Regions from separate parts of the Lentibacillus sp. genome, predicted to be linked through region 1. Evidence: predicted binding sites of a transcription regulator. Region 1 holds the regulator's gene; each other region holds the start of a gene.

Region 1 (5,528 bases):
GATGTCTCTAATATAAAGGAATAAGGTTTATGGTGGTCGATTGATATGCTGTTAAAAATGACTTAGGAGGAAATTAAATGGCATCAGGCTTAACGAGAGCACAAATCATGAAACGAATCGAGGAAGAAAATGTCCGATTTATCCGGCTTCAATTTACCGACATGCTTGGAAATATCAAAAATGTTGAGATTCCGCTCAGTCAATTGGATAAAGCTTTGGACAATAAAATGATGTTCGATGGCTCATCCATAGAAGGGTTTGTCCGTATTGAGGAATCCGACATGTACCTGCATCCTGATCTGGATTCATTTGTGGTATTTCCATGGACCTCGGAAAAAGGGAAAGTGGCCCGGTTTATTTGTGATATATATAATCCTGATGGGACCCCATTTGCGGGATGCCCGCGTTACAATTTAAAACGAAAGCTTCAGAAAATGGAAGAGCTCGGTTTTGATGCGTTCAATATAGGTACAGAACCGGAATTCTTTCTGTTCAAACTGGATGAGAAGGGCCAGCCTTCATTGGAACTGAATGATCGCGGCGGCTATTTTGATCTGGCACCAACAGATCTGGGTGAAAACTGCCGGCGGGATATTGTTCTGGAACTGGAAGAAATGGGTTTTGAAATTGAAGCATCACATCACGAAGGTGCACCAGGTCAGCACGAAATTGATTTTAAGTATTCAGATGCTGTTAAACATGCCGATGATATTCAAACATTTAAATTGGTCGTCAGGACAATTGCAAGAAAACATAACCTGCATGCGACCTTTATGCCAAAACCGCTCTTCGGGGTCAATGGTTCCGGAATGCATGTCAATATGTCTTTATTCAGGAATGGCGAAAATGCGTTTTTTGATAAAGATGGGGAAATGCAATTAAGCGATGTTGCTTATCAGTTCACTGCCGGGGTAATTAAACATGCCACAAACTTCACAGCAGTTACGAATCCGACGGTTAATTCGTATAAACGACTGGTTCCAGGCTATGAGGCGCCATGTTATGTAGCGTGGTCCGGCACAAACAGGAGTCCGCTTGTCCGCATTCCGTACTCCCGCGGTTTAAGCACCCGTATTGAAGTGCGAAGTGTTGATCCTGCCGCCAATCCATATATGGCGATGTCAGTGTTGCTTGCAAGCGGACTGGATGGTGTTGAAAACAAATTAACACCGCCTGAATCAGTTGATCAGAACATATACGATATGGACAAAAAAGAGCGTGAAGCGAATGGTGTCAAGAGTTTGCCTGAAACACTTAAGGACGCTTTGTTGGAAATGCAGAAAGATGAGACGGTTGTTGAAGCACTGGGCGAACACTTATATGAACATTTCGTTGAAGCAAAAACGATTGAATGGGATATGTTCCGTACGACTGTTCATCCATGGGAGAGGGAGCAGTATTTGACAACCTATTAAAATTCCAAATGTTATTTACATTAAAAACAAGGCTTGGCATCATGTTGCTGTGATGGCCAAGCCTTGTTTTATTCTGCCTTAACGGGCAGGAAGACCCTCACTTCAATATTTCAAGGAAGCCAGGAAAGATAAGTGGGGGATTAGCTGCCCGTAAAGTCCGATTCCTTCAACTAACATGCAGTGGGGAAAAAAGTATCCCACTGAATGAATATTATATAGCTGCAATAACTGAATAAAACTACAGTAATAAAATATGGTCTATAAAGCAGTTAAGTTTTTATTACTGTTCTATTCAACATTACGATACAAACCGACTACTTTGCCCAAAATGGTCACATTTTGATAGATAAGCGGCTCCAACGTTGCGTTTTCAGGCTGGAGGCGAATGTGGTCTTTTTCTTTAAAGAATCGCTTTACAGTGGCTTCATCTTCATCGGTCATACCGACTACGATATCACCATTTTGTGCTGTAGTCTGCTGCTTAACGATGACCATATCCCCGTCCAATATACCTGCTTCAATCATGCTTTCTCCCTCAATAACGAGTACAAACAGATTCTCATCAGTACCTGTTACCGAACTTGGCAAAGGAACAAATTCTTCAATATTTTCCACGGCGGTAATTGGAATGCCAGCGGTTACCTTTCCGATAACAGGCGCATATCGCGGTTCTTCCCTTGGGATATTGCTTTCTTCTGAAAGATCTAAAACTTCAATTGCCCGTGGTTTTGTAGGGTCACGTCTGATAAACCCCTTACTTTCCAGCCGTGCCAAATGGCCGTGTACGGTTGAACTGGAAGCAAGCCCCACAGCCACTGCGATTTCCCGGACCGACGGCGGATAACCCTTTTCGCCCACTTGCTCTTTTATATAATCGAGAATGGCTTCCTGCCGCTTTGAAAGTTTCGTCATCAATTAAACACCTCGCACATATTATTTATTGAAGTAAGTATAGCATGTTCATCTCAGTGAAGCAAACATTCGTTCGAAAAAACTGTTGACAAGATCATTTGTTCGTATATAATAATAGGTAAAACCGAACAAAAGTTCTTGTCATTATAAAGGAAAGGATGGTTCGTATGTTTGAAAGAATAACGAAAACTGATATATTTTATTTAGTAGCTTTTACATCTGCATTAATATTTTTATATTTTTCGATGATCACAAGCGGATAACATATAAGTGGGTGTTCAAAAAGGAGGATAAAGAGGGCAGAAAGTTCGAGACGGCGCGGTTTCGAGCAGTGGAGCAATAAGCCAACGAAGAAATTCGATGTGTCATTTTTACCGGACTTTTGAACAACCTTTATAAGGGGATATTAAATTGAGAGCAATTATTTATTGCCGGGTCAGTACTGATAAAAAAATTCAGGAAACATCATTGCAAAGGCAGAAAGAAGAACTGATGAAGCTTGCCGGTGCCTATCATTTTACAGTCGCGGAATGTATTGAAGAACAGGCGAGCGGCTATGAAATAAGCCGGGAAGGCGTTTTTCGGATGCTGGATTATTTTTCTGACGAACGGGCGGACTGTTTGCTTATTCAGGATGAAACGAGGTTGGGGCGGGGGAATACCAAAATTGCTTTGTATCATCAACTCCGAAAATTGGATGTCAATATTTATACGTCTTTGTATGAAGGCGAACTGGAATTGTCTGAAGCAGATTCAATGCTGCTGCAGATTGTCAGTATTGTGGAGGAATATCAACGGAAGATTCATAATGCAAAAATTAAGCGGGGTATGAAGAAAGCCGTTGAGAATGGATTTGATCCGAGCAAGAATCTGTCAAACCGCAACAAGGCTCCGGGAAAAGAACGAAAAGAATTTCCGATTGAAGAAGTCGTCCGGTTGAGACAGCATGAGCTCACCTTCCGGGAAATTGCTGATACATTGAATGGATTGGGGCACTCTGTTTCAAAAGCGACTGTGCACCGCAGATATCAGGAATATCTCGACACTTGAATATGAATAAATTGACGTGTAGTATTAGAAGGCAGGAACAGTCATATTGTTCTTGCCTTTATTGATTTTCAGGAGGTTTCATCTATGATTTCAGAAGAAAAGCTTAATCGGATAAATCAATTAGCTAAAAAGTCAAAAGAAGAAGGCTTAACTGTTAAGGAACAGACTGAACAAAAGGAGCTCCGCGAAGAATATTTGCAGAATGTCCGAAAATCTTTCAAAAATCAGTTTAAGTCAATGACCGTAAAGGATCCTGAAGGCAGGGATGTCACGCCGAAAAAAGTGCGTGATTTACAAGATAAGAACAAAAAACATTAATCATGTTATGACTTGTTACAATAACAGTTTCATTATAGAATTAAAAAGGATACGAATCAATGTTAACAAGGGAAAGGGGTATCGTTTTGTCAGAAACAATCGAACAGCTATCCATTAACACAATCAGAACTTTGGCAATTGATGCAGTAGAAAACGCAAGCTCCGGTCATCCCGGTCTCCCAATGGGCGCTGCACCGATGGCGTATACATTATGGACGGATTTCATGACCCATAACCCTGGTAATTCCAAATGGTTTAACCGGGACCGCTTCGTTTTATCAGCAGGTCATGGATCGATGCTTTTATATGGACTGCTGCATTTATCAGGCTATGATGTCACCATTGATGATCTGAAGTCGTTCCGTCAGTGGGATTCCAGAACACCGGGCCATCCTGAAGTCCACCATACTGACGGGGTTGAGGCAACGACAGGCCCGCTTGGACAAGGCATTGCCATGTCAGTCGGTATGGCTATGGCAGAAGCACATCTTGCAGCAACCTATAATAAAGAGGATATATCCATTATTGACCATTACACGTATGCGCTTGTAAGTGATGGTGACCTTATGGAGGGCATCTCTCATGAGTCCGCATCACTGGCAGGTCATTTACAATTGGGCAAGCTGATTGCACTGTATGATTCAAATGACATTTCACTTGATGGCGAGCTGAACCGCGCATTTTCGGATAATACGGAGGAACGCTTCAAAGCATATGGCTGGCAGGTTATCCGGGTGGAAGACGGTAATGATTTGAGTGAAATCCGCAACGCTATCAAAGAAGCGAAAGCGAATACCGATCAGCCGACACTGATCGAAGTAAAAACCGTCATCGGCTACGGATCACCGAATAAGTCAGCTTCTGCGGATTCACATGGCGCCCCGCTGGGAGAAGATGAGGTTAAACTGACAAAAGAACACTACGGCTGGAAACATGATGAATTTCATGTACCTGATGAAGTGTATGACGACTTCAGGGAAAAAATTGCTGAAGATGGTAAAAACGCTGAGCAAGAGTGGAACGGTTTATTTGAAACTTATAAAGAAAAATATCCGGAAGCGGGCAATGAATTAGAGCATGCTATAAGGGGTGAGCTGCCGGAAAACTGGGAGAAAAACCTTCCCATTTATGACTTAGATGATGATCCGAAAGCTACCCGTGCTTCATCCGGCGAGGTCCTGAATGAAGTCTCAAAAGCTGTACCATATCTGTTTGGAGGCAGTGCTGACTTAGCAGGTTCAAATAAGACAACGATTAAAAACCAGGATGACTTTTCCCGAAACAATTATGCCGGAAAAAATATCTGGTTCGGTGTACGTGAATTTGCAATGGCAGCTGCCGTCAATGGGATGGCATTGCATGGCGGTATTAAGCCTTATGCCGGAACATTCTTTGTCTTCAGCGACTATTTGCGCCCGGCACTAAGACTGTCAGCCATCATGAATAATCCAGTGACATACGTGTTCACCCATGATTCAATTGCTGTTGGTGAAGATGGACCGACACATGAACCCATTGAACAGCTGCCATCCCTGAGAGCTATGCCTGGACTTTCACTCATTCGCCCTGCAGATGGCAATGAAGTGCGCGAAGCCTGGAGACTGGCATTGGAGTCAAACAATAAACCGACTGCACTTGTACTGACAAGACAGGGGCTTCCTGTATTGGAAGGTACCAAAGAGCATGCACATGAAGGCGTGCGAAAAGGTGCGTATGTTATCAGTGAAACAGATAAGGAATCACCGGATGCGTTATTATTGGCAACCGGTTCAGAAGTTCAGCTTGCTGTAAAAGCTAAAGAAGCGCTGCATGAAAAAGGAATCGAAGTTAACG
Region 2 (5,528 bases), on a different contig from region 1:
ACAGAAACAGAATTAGTGCTTAAAAGTCGCTGGGTTATTCCGGATAGATTAGAAAAAGAGGGTTACACGTTTGCCTTTAGCACGCTTCAACAGACCTTGCAAGATATTTTACGATAAATTGCGGCCCGATCCAAGAAACAATAGTTTCCTGCCGGCAGCTTGAACTGAATGTTCATTCGTTGAAAAAGTTGATGATGAAGTGACACCGCCGCCGATCAGTCTGAGGCAACGTGATCTGAAAGAAGAATATTCAGTCCAGACACCAAATGCAGCGGCTGACGATGCCGATTTTAAACATTAGTCCTCTGGGGAAAGACCCGCACCAGTGGACGGAGCGTCCGGAACTGACAGCTTTAACTTTTTGCCGTCTATCTTGACAGAGGCAATTCATTGCTTGTTTAAATAGCCGGTGTGTGACTTTTTCGTGAGGAAGGTATATAATAGCATTCATCAACTGAATCGTTATTCATTTTTGGAGGCTGTCAAATTATGAAAGTACTGGACAGAACAATCATTCAAATGACCATTCCAACACCATTTGCAGTTGGTGATGTACATGTCTATCTGCTTAAAGGTGATACACTATCACTTATTGATGCCGGTGTTAAAACAAAAGAAGGATGGGTAGCTCTGAAAGCACAATTAAGCGAATTGGGTTATGCGCCTGATGACATTGAACAGATTATTTTAACCCATCATCATCCCGATCATATCGGGTTGATTGAAGGATTTCCACGGGCTGAAACGATCGCCGCACATCAAAATGTTGATTTATGGCTGACCCGGAATGAAGCATTTTTCGACCGGTATGAACAATTTTTCCGGCAATTGTTTATTGCTTCCGGTGTACCGGAAAAATTGATGCCAAGCTCTGTTGAGTTGCGCGGCACATTGCAATTTGCAGGGGAGGGTAAGCTGACGGATACGCTGGACGAAGGAGATGCACTCCCCGGGCATGATGATTGGCGTGTTTTTGAAACAAAAGGTCATGCACAAAGTCATTTGTCATTTCTCCGTGAAAATGATGGGGCGTTTATCGGGGGAGATCATATGCTTCATCACATTTCGCCGAACCCTCTCCTGGAACCGCCGACCGGGAATGAAATAGTACGGCCGAAACCGATGCTGCAATACCGTTCCAACTTAATCAAATGCCAGTCGCTCAATATCCAAACGGTTTATCCGGGACATGGTGAGATCTTTACGAATGTGGGTGACCTGATTCCTGTCCGTTTGCAGAAACAGGAACAGCGGGCAAATAAAGTATACGATTTTTTAACGGCAAAAACACAAACACCGTTTGAGATTTGTAAGCAACTTTTTCCGAAACAATATGAAAATCAATTGAGTCTTACTATGTCTGAAACAATCGGTCAGCTTGATTATCTTGAAAATCAAGGACTAATTGCCAAAACACTAAAAGACGGTATTTATGTTTGTGATACTGTGAAATAGCTCTTTATTAGACAGATATGTTATGCCTGATGCCCGCCGATTTTGCTGCTCCGCCCGATGGTGATGCCTGCATCAGTGTAGCTTGTGGCCCGAAGTATGGCAGTGGAACCGTATTTATTTCGGATCGCATCCATAACATAACCGATATCTTTTTTCTTCGTCCTGTCATCAAAAAGATCCAATTGGGTTTCGCCGTCTTCATACAGATTGTCAAGCGTTACATAGACGTGCCGGATATCACTGAAACCATCGTAAAATTCATTGAATAACTGCATGCAGACATCGTACATGTCCATGGTGATATTGGTCGGCAGACTGACAGACCGCGACCGACTGAAACCCCCGCCTGTTTCTTTGGCGTACGAGATGCCAAGATGGATGGTTTTGCCGGCTTTGTTGGCACTTCTTGCCCGCCGGCATGCCTCTTCACATAAATCAAGGATACAAATGGCGACTTCATCACCGGAATAATCGCGCAATAACGAGATTCCGTGACCGAAACCTTTCTGCTCAATTTTGGTAAAGTTTCCGAAAACAGGGCTCAAATCAATGCCCCACGCATGCCAATAAAGCTGCTCCCCCATAATGCCAAACCGCTTTGTTAATGGCTTCAGGGGAAAATTGGCCAGCTGTTCGAGTGTCACAATACCCATCCGGTTTAAATTGCGCTGCATCCGCCGGCCGACTCCCCAAATGTCCTGGACCGGGAATGGCCACAATTTTTTCCGGACGTCTTCATATGTGCATTCTGCTATACCGTGTTTCTTGGCATGCAGATCCATAACCACTTTAGCCAGAAATTTATTATCACCTATTCCGATGGAGCAGGTGATTCCGAAGTTTTGAAGAATATCCTGTTTGATGGCACTCGCCACCTGCCGCCGGCCGCCAAATAATTGATTCAGTCCGTTAACTGTTACCCAAACCTCATCAACTGAATACTGATGAATCGCTTCTTTTGGGACATATTGATTTATCAATTTGGTGATTTCCATCGATACTTGCAAATAACCGGCCATATGTGCCGGGGCCATGATGATATCCGGATCCCTGGGCAGCTCGAAAAACCGGCTGACATTACTGATGTTGTGTTTTTTCTTCAGGGCCGGGGAGGCGGCGAGAACGATGCTTCCGGGTCTGTTCAGATCCCCCACGACGGCCAGCTGGACCGTCATCGGATCAAGTCCTCGTTTGACCGCCTCCACACTTGCATAAAAAGAACGCATATCAATACACAAAACATCATTCCGCGGATAATTGGAATAATCCATGATTACATCACCCTTCCTTATTTATAGGAACATTTGTTCTGTTATTATATGCTTTCAATTCAATATTATCAATGGAAATTAGTGTCATTGAGGGGGCACGGTGTTCGCTTTTTATTGCTATAATCATATCCGGATACGAAAAGAGGCTGGGGCAAAAGAATTGAATTAAAATAAAATCCGAACGATAAATTCAAATTTGTCAGTTAAACTTCGAATCAGTTCGGATTTTTCTTTTTATAGTATAATGGGTTTCCATCAAAACAGCGAAGGAAAAATACGAAGATTCCTGGGGGAACGAAGGTCTAGATGAGACCCCGTAGCGCGACGAGCACGAGGAGGCTCATCAGCCGCCCCCGGAAAGCGCAGTATTTTCCGCAGTGATGGTTAATGCTCACCCAAACATTATACTAAAATATACCGATTATCATTTTTAAGGTTTACGTTTTAGCTATGTTCCAGCCTCATCTCGATTTCACTTCGATTATTCCGCCTTAACGGGCAGCAAGACCCCATAGCAGTGAGGGCTACCGGTGATTGGTATATTGAATCGATTTCGTTTTGCTTTGTATTTTTCTGTATGTTTCGTCTGTCAATGACATGCCGTCAGAGCTAGTATTATCATCAACCTGGCTGACCGAACTTGCACCAAATACAGCACTCGCCACTGCAGGATGTTTCAAAACGTAATTTAATGCAAGAGCGTTCATCGAATTCCTATTATTAATCTTTTCAAGTTCCTGCTGAATGGTTTTCAGTTCATCGTAAGAGTAATCGAGGAAACCATCCCGACCTTTTTTGTCAATTTGTTCAAGCGCCCGGTTGCTGAGCATTCCTTTTGCCAATGGGCCCCGTGCCAGGACACTGATGCTGTTTTCACAGAGAAGATCCAATGTTTCTTCTTCCGGCCGGCGGTCCAGCATGTTGTACTGCATCATAACCGCGTCAATGTTTGAATGCTGCACATATTCACGAATAACGTTCGGCCGGATGGATGAGATGCCGTAAGCCCGGATAAGTCCTTCTTTTTTCAGATTCTCAAACGCTTCAATGGATTCACCGATTGGGTCATCAATCGTACCGCCGTGCAGCATGTAAAAATCGATATAATCAGTGCCTAAACGATGCAGGCTGTCTTTAACACCATCTTCAATATGTTCTCTGGAAGGATCCCAAAACCAGTCCTGTTTTTCTTCATTAAAATTATTGCCGACTTTTGAGGTTAAAATAACCTGGTCCCGTTTATCTTTTATCGCATCACCAACAATTTTTTCATTTTGGCCAAAGTCATACAGGTCTGCGGTATCCAGATGATTAACGCCGGCATCCAATGCACGATCGATAATACCGCGTGCTTTTTTACTGTCTGTTCCAAGTGACATACAGCCAAGTGTCAGCTCAGAAACGTATAAATCGGATTGCCCAAGCTGGTTCTTTTTCATCATATCTGCCTCCAATATAATTCATCTGATTCTATTGTAGAAAACAAATTGCGGCAAATACAACTATTAAGATATGATAGAATGAATAATAGCTGTGGAAAAAAGGATGATCACAATGAAGAAATTTGAAGAAAAAACCACTCATACGGAAACAATATATGATGGAAAAGTCGTTAAACTGCAAGTGGATGACGTTATGTTGCCTGACGGGAACACATCCAAGCGTGAACTCATTAAGCATGCGGGTGCAGTAGGGGTTATCCCGATTACAAAGGATAATAAAATTGTGTTTGTTGAGCAATACAGGAAACCACTGGAAAAATCATTGGTTGAAATTCCTGCTGGGAAGCTGGAAGACGGAGAAGATCCGGAAGTGACTGCAATGCGCGAATTAGAGGAAGAAACAGGCTATACTGTTACAGAGCCTATGGGGTTTGTAGCATCGTTTTACACATCGCCCGGGTTCGCAGATGAGATGATGCACCTGTATCTGGCGGAAAATCTGGAACTGATGAAAAATCCGGCAGATGGTGATGCTGATGAATTTATCGAGCTGATCGAGTTAACCCTGGAAGAAGCCAAACAATACGTTAAAAACAAAAGGATACATGACGCTAAAACAAACTACGCTGTACTGTACTTAGAAACACTTGAAAGGATGTAACAAATGCTGGAATCGTTTTTTGCCGATATGCATATTCACATCGGACGGGATATGCATAACAATCCGGTCAAAATCACCGGTGCCAAAACATTAACACTGACAAACGTTTTAAAGGAGGCGAGCCGGAATAAAGGCATCCATATGGCTGGCGTGATTGACAGTCATGCTCCGGCCGTCCAGCAGGAGATCAAAGAGCTTATCAGCGACGGGTACGCTCATGAACTGGATAACGGGGGAATCCGTTTTGAAAATGCAACCTTGATACTCGGTTCTGAAATTGAAGTATATGATGAAAATTGCCGGGGCCCGCTTCATGTTCTATGTTTTCTTCCAACTCTAAACAATATGGAAGAATTTTCGGAATGGCTGACAACCAAAATGAAAAACATTACATTAAGCTCACAGCGTTATTATGGATCGGCAAAAGAACTGCAGTATAAAGTAAAAGAACTGTCAGGGATTTTTATACCTGCACATGTGTTCACACCATTTAAAAGCATGTATGGAAAAGGGGTGCATCGGTCATTGAGGGAGGTGCTTGATCCGGATCTGATTGACGGCATTGAATTGGGACTCAGCTCGGATACAACGATGGCTGATCAAATCAGTGAATTGCACGCTTTTACATTTTTATCGAACTCCGACGCTCATTCACTCCCGAAAATTGCAAGAGAATATCAGGAAATAACGATGAAAGAC
Region 3 (5,528 bases), on a different contig from region 1:
CTTGGCTTGATGTCCAAAATGATGCAGGAGAATCTCTGTTTTCCGGTATGGTCAGTGCTGATAATTCACCGGTTGAGGTGGATTTAGCGGGAGCAGATCGTGTATGGTTCAGTGTCGGCAGCGCACCGGCATTGGATATAACAATCGACGGAACTGCACTGGAATACCCGGTAAATCCCGATGAAGAAGTGTTTCAAAAAGTTTGGGTTAAGATCAATAAAGCCGGGGAATAGTTAAAAACCAAATGGAAGTTATTTGTAAAAACCCTTCCTTGCTATTAATGGGAAGGGTTTTACATGCAGGAGGGAAATAGTTTGAATGTACCAAACAGGATGACACTTTCACGAATTCTTTTAATCCCTATTTTCATTATTTTGCTGAGTGTTCCATTCAACTGGGGCGACTGGGATATTGGTGATACGGTATTGCCAATTTCGCACTTTGCTGCTGCGTTATTATTTATCATTGCAGCGGCAACCGACTGGCTTGATGGGTATTATGCGAGAAAATATAATTTAGTGACGAATCTGGGGAAGTTTCTGGATCCGCTTGCCGATAAACTTCTCGTTGCAGCGGCACTGATTTTATTGGTTGAACTCGGGATGGCGCCCGGCTGGGTTGCAATCATTATCATCAGCAGGGAGCTTGCCGTAACAGGGTTACGTCTTGTAGCAGCAGGTGAGGGAATTGTGCTTGCAGCAGGAAGTATGGGGAAATTAAAGACAGCGACCCAAATGATTGCCATTGCTGTATTGCTGCTGCATGATTTTCCATTTTCATACGCAGCTATCCCGTTCGGCATGATTATGCTGTATATATCACTATTTTTCACCGTTGCATCCGGATATGATTATTTTGTGAAAAACTGGCATGTAATGAGGGATTCCAAATGAGAAAAAATTTAAGTGCTGAAATTGTTGCAGTCGGTACGGAATTATTACTGGGCCAGATTGCAAATACGAACGCACAATGGATATCGGAAAAACTGGCTTCAATCGGTATAAATGTTCACCATCATGCCGTTGTCGGTGATAACCTGCAACGGGTTGAAGAACAGTTCCGGATTTCCGGGAGTCGGGCTGATGTCATTATTGTTACCGGTGGTCTGGGTCCGACTGAAGATGATTTGACCCGGGAAGCTTTTCAGCAAATTTCCGGCATGGAAATAGTGGAGCACGAACCAGCCATGAAGAAAATTGAAGCGTTTTTTAAAAAACAGAAAACAGATATGACACCAAATAACAGAAAGCAAGCACGTGTTTTTGCCGATTCTGACGTTATTGAAAATAATACGGGAATGGCATCAGGCATGTCGCTGACTTATGAGGGAAAAACATGGTTCTTTTTACCGGGTGTGCCGAAAGAAATGAAGCAGATGATGACAGATAGTGTTTTGCCGCATCTTCAGCGGCTGTCAGGTGAGGAGACGAAGATCAAATCAACCATGCTCCGTTTTACCGGGATTGGGGAATCACGGCTTGAACATGAGCTGCAGGACATCATTCGGCAGCAGACGAATCCGACAATCGCTCCTTTGGCTCAAAATGAGGGTGTGGCGATCAGGCTGACAGCAAAAGCAGCGACTGATGATGAGGCCACTGAGCTGATTGAGCGGACAAAAAAGAAAATTATTGACAGAATTGGACGCCATTATTACGGCGATGACGACCAAACGCTGGAAGAGAAGGTTCTGGCATTGCTGAAGCAGGCGAACAAATCTGTTGGAGCGGCTGAAAGTTTAACAGGCGGCATGTTTACAGACAAACTGATAGCTGTACCCGGTGCTTCTGAGGTATGCCGCGGCGGGATTGTCTGCTATGATACAAAAGTAAAAGAGAAGGTGCTGCACATTCCTGAAAATCTCATACGCCAGTATGGCACCGTCAGTGAAGAATGTGCTGCGGCTATGGCTGAAAATGCCTGCAGTCTGTTGGATGCTGATATTGGAATCAGTCTTACCGGGGTTGCGGGTCCTGACAGCGTAGAGGGATACGAGGCAGGCACAGTATATATTGCTTTGTATGATAAATCAGGGGAAAAGCTGACCAGAAAATATAATTTTTCAGGCGGCCGTCAGGCAATTCGAAAGCGAGCTGCTGTGAAAGGCTATGAACTTTTATTCAATTTATTAAATTAAATTTATGGAATACATTTTTTCATTAAAAATTATTTTTTGCATCTTGTTTTCTATTAAAATTCCTTTTTAAAGAATTTAGCTGCTTTAAAAAACGGGAACATTTATTCGTTTTATTCTTGGCAAATCTCTTAAAAAAGAGTATGATATAATTAGTTCATTCATAAGGAGGTAAGCTCGTTGGGAGATAAAAAACAAGCTTTAGATATGGCGTTAAAACAAATTGAAAAACAGTTCGGCAAAGGCTCAATCATGAAACTCGGTGAGCAAGAAGGACAAAAGGTTGCAACGATTCCAAGCGGATCGCTTGCTCTGGATGTCGCTTTAGGGATTGGCGGCTACCCGCGGGGACGCGTCGTCGAAATTTACGGTCCAGAATCCTCAGGTAAAACAACGGTTGCACTGCATGCGATTGCTGAGGCTCAGCAGCAAGGCGGACAAGCTGCGTTTATTGATGCCGAGCATGCCCTTGACCCGACATATGCACGGGCTCTTGGTGTAGATATTGAAGAATTGCTTTTATCACAGCCGGATACCGGTGAACAGGCGCTGGAAATCGCTGAAGCATTGGTGCGCAGTGGTGCCGTTGATATTATTGTAGTCGATTCGGTGGCTGCGCTGGTTCCGAAAGCGGAAATTGAAGGTGAAATGGGCGACTCACACGTCGGTTTGCAGGCACGTCTGATGTCACAGGCTCTAAGAAAGCTTTCTGGAGCTATCAACAAATCCAAGACAACAGCTGTATTTATCAACCAGATCAGAGAAAAAGTAGGGGTTATGTTCGGGAACCCGGAAACAACCCCTGGCGGACGTGCTCTTAAGTTCTATTCATCTGTCAGACTGGAAGTGCGCCGGGCAGAGACATTAAAACAGGGAAATGAAATGATAGGGAATAAAGCAAGATTAAAGGTTGTCAAAAATAAAGTCGCCCCGCCGTTTAAGCAAGCAGAGGTTGATATTATGTACGGTGAGGGCATTTCCAAAGAAGGCGAAATACTGGATGTAGGTTCAAGTCTTGATATAGTTCAAAAAAGCGGTGCATGGTATTCCTATAATGGAGAACGGCTCGGACAAGGCCGGGAGAATGCCAAGCAGTTCCTGAAAGAAAATAAGAACATTAAGATGGAAGTTCATCATGCGATCCGGGAGCATTATAATATGGATGACGCACCAGAAGAAGAAGCTGGAGAAGGGTCCGAAGAAGACAACCAGGAAAGACTGGATGTTTAAAAAGGTTGTTCAAAAAGTCCGGTAACAATGACACATTGGTGTTTCCAGTCGGCTTATTTCTCAGCGGTTCATGTATCTGATTGCATATATTCCGCTTCTTGGAAAAGAAGAACACTAATGCTCGTGTGCGAGGTAGCTAAGTGAAGCTTACCTTGCGCTTGAAACTGCGACTCCTCGAACTGCCCGGTTTTTGTTATCTTTCTTTTTGAACACGCATGTAAATTTCATATATCTCCAAATCCTTTGCTGGCATAGTCCGGTAAAGGTTTTTTTCTCGCCTAAACGGGCAGCAGGATCCCCGTTTCAATACTTCAAGGAAACCAGACAAGATAAGCAGGGGATTGGCTGCCCGTAAAGGTCTGATTCTGTTCAACTGAATGATGTATCATTATATTTCATGCAACAACTATTACGATTTCTTGACATTAGCTAAAGGTAACAGTAAAATTAAATTGTATAATTTTCTATTATATTATACAATAATTTATTTATTATTGAACATTGTACATGCCGACAATAATGAATCAATTGTAAAACTTTATAGCAATAGGAGGTGAAATCATGGATAATCCCTTAATCATCTCCATTTTGCTTGCCGTAATCCTAATCGTCGGTATTGTTGTTGGTTATCTGATTCGTAAATCTATTGCAGAAGCTAAAATTTCCAGTGCGGAAAATTTAGCCAAACAAATAGTAGATGAGGCGCATCGTAATGCGGATGCTGCCAAGAAAGAGGCACTTCTTGAGGCGAAAGATGAAAATCATAATCTTCGTCAGCAGACAGAAGAAGACTTACGTGAACGGCGATTGGACGTACAAAAACAGGAAAATCGTCTGATGCAAAAAGAAGAGAATCTGGACAGAAAAGACGAAACGCTTGATAAGCGTGAAACTACGCTGGAGGAAAGGGAAGAATCACTAACAGAAAAACAACAACAAATTGAAGAAATGGAAAGCAAAGTGGAAGAGATGCTTAATGAGCAGCAAACGGAGCTTGAACGGATTTCCGGTTATACAACTGACCAGGCAAAACAAGTTATTTTGGAGCGAGTTGAGCAAGAGGTAAAACACGAATCAGCTTTAATGATCAAAGAAGCTGAGAATCGTGCTAAAGAGGAAGCAGATAAGAAGGCCAAAAGCATTCTTTCACTGGCCCTGCAGCGCTGCGCTGCAGATCATGTTGCTGAAACAACCGTTTCTGTTGTAAATCTTCCAAACGATGAGATGAAAGGGCGGATCATCGGCCGGGAAGGGCGAAATATCCGTACCCTCGAAACATTGACTGGAATTGATTTAATCATTGATGATACGCCGGAAGCGGTCGTTCTGTCAGGGTTTGACCCAATACGCAGGGAAATCGCCCGGATGGCACTGGAAAGACTCGTACAGGATGGCAGAATTCATCCGGCCAGGATTGAGGAAATGGTTGATAAGGCCAGACGTGACGTTGATGACTATATTCGTGAAGTTGGTGAGGAGACCACGTTTGAGGTTGGCATACATGGGTTGCATCCCGACCTCGTCAAAATTCTTGGCCGCCTGAAGTATCGTACCAGCTATGGTCAGAATGTATTGAAGCACTCTACTGAGGTTGCATATCTCTCAGGATTGCTTGCTGCTGAATTAGGCGAAGATGAAACACTGGCAAAAAGAGCCGGCTTGCTTCATGATATGGGTAAAGCAATTGATCATGAAGTCGAGGGAAGCCATGTTGAAATTGGCAAAGAACTTGGGGTCAAGTATAAAGAACATGAGGCTGTTATCAATTCGATTGCTTCTCACCACGGCGATGAAGAGGCGACTTCCGTCATTGCTGTTCTGGTTGCTGCAGCCGATGCACTATCAGCTGCCAGACCTGGAGCGAGAAGTGAAACACTGGAAAACTATATCAAACGTCTCGAAAAATTGGAAGAAATTTCGGAATCCTTCTCAGGTGTTGAGAAGTCATTCGCTATTCAGGCTGGAAGAGAAATTAGAATCATGGTTAAGCCTGATGAGATCAATGATATTGATTCAGTTCGAATCGCACGCGATATTCGTAAACAAATCGAAAGCCAGCTTGATTATCCAGGACATATTAAAGTAACTGTCATCAGAGAGACAAGATCAGTAGAATATGCTAAGTAAATTCAAAAGTTTTAGCGCCCCGATTAGTGACGTGCAA

The links. The regulator LexA, encoded in region 1, represses DNA repair genes until DNA is damaged. The targets are predictions, from matches to a motif close to CGAACATATGTTCG.
Region 2: a site for LexA is predicted at 2,753-2,766, ahead of VK097_RS08550 (Y-family DNA polymerase). Genes of this name have one in related genera too.
Region 3: a site for LexA is predicted at 2,232-2,245, ahead of recA (recombinase RecA). Genes of this name have one in related genera too.

What each region holds. Positions count from the first base shown of each region.
Region 1 covers NZ_DATGTT010000065.1:12,176-17,703, forward strand. The annotation lists gene glnA (type I glutamate--ammonia ligase) at 78-1,415, shown strand; gene lexA (transcriptional repressor LexA) at 1,704-2,327, opposite strand; gene VK097_RS11535 (YneB family resolvase-like protein) at 2,739-3,377, shown strand; gene VK097_RS11540 (DUF896 domain-containing protein) at 3,462-3,695, shown strand; gene tkt (transketolase) at 3,782-5,528, shown strand, end outside.
Region 2 covers NZ_DATGTT010000049.1:77,526-83,053, forward strand. The annotation lists gene VK097_RS08535 (TIGR01777 family oxidoreductase) at 1-117, shown strand, start outside; partial or broken gene VK097_RS08540 (hypothetical protein) at 176-274, shown strand; gene VK097_RS08545 (MBL fold metallo-hydrolase) at 490-1,455, shown strand; gene VK097_RS08550 (Y-family DNA polymerase) at 1,476-2,726, opposite strand; gene VK097_RS08555 (aldo/keto reductase) at 3,251-4,165, opposite strand; gene VK097_RS08560 (NUDIX hydrolase) at 4,281-4,829, shown strand; gene VK097_RS08565 (endonuclease Q family protein) at 4,833-5,528, shown strand, end outside.
Region 3 covers NZ_DATGTT010000034.1:66,034-71,561, forward strand. The annotation lists gene VK097_RS05465 (helix-turn-helix domain-containing protein) at 1-233, shown strand, start outside; gene pgsA (CDP-diacylglycerol--glycerol-3-phosphate 3-phosphatidyltransferase) at 315-893, shown strand; gene VK097_RS05475 (competence/damage-inducible protein A) at 890-2,137, shown strand; gene recA (recombinase RecA) at 2,315-3,364, shown strand; gene rny (ribonuclease Y) at 3,926-5,491, shown strand.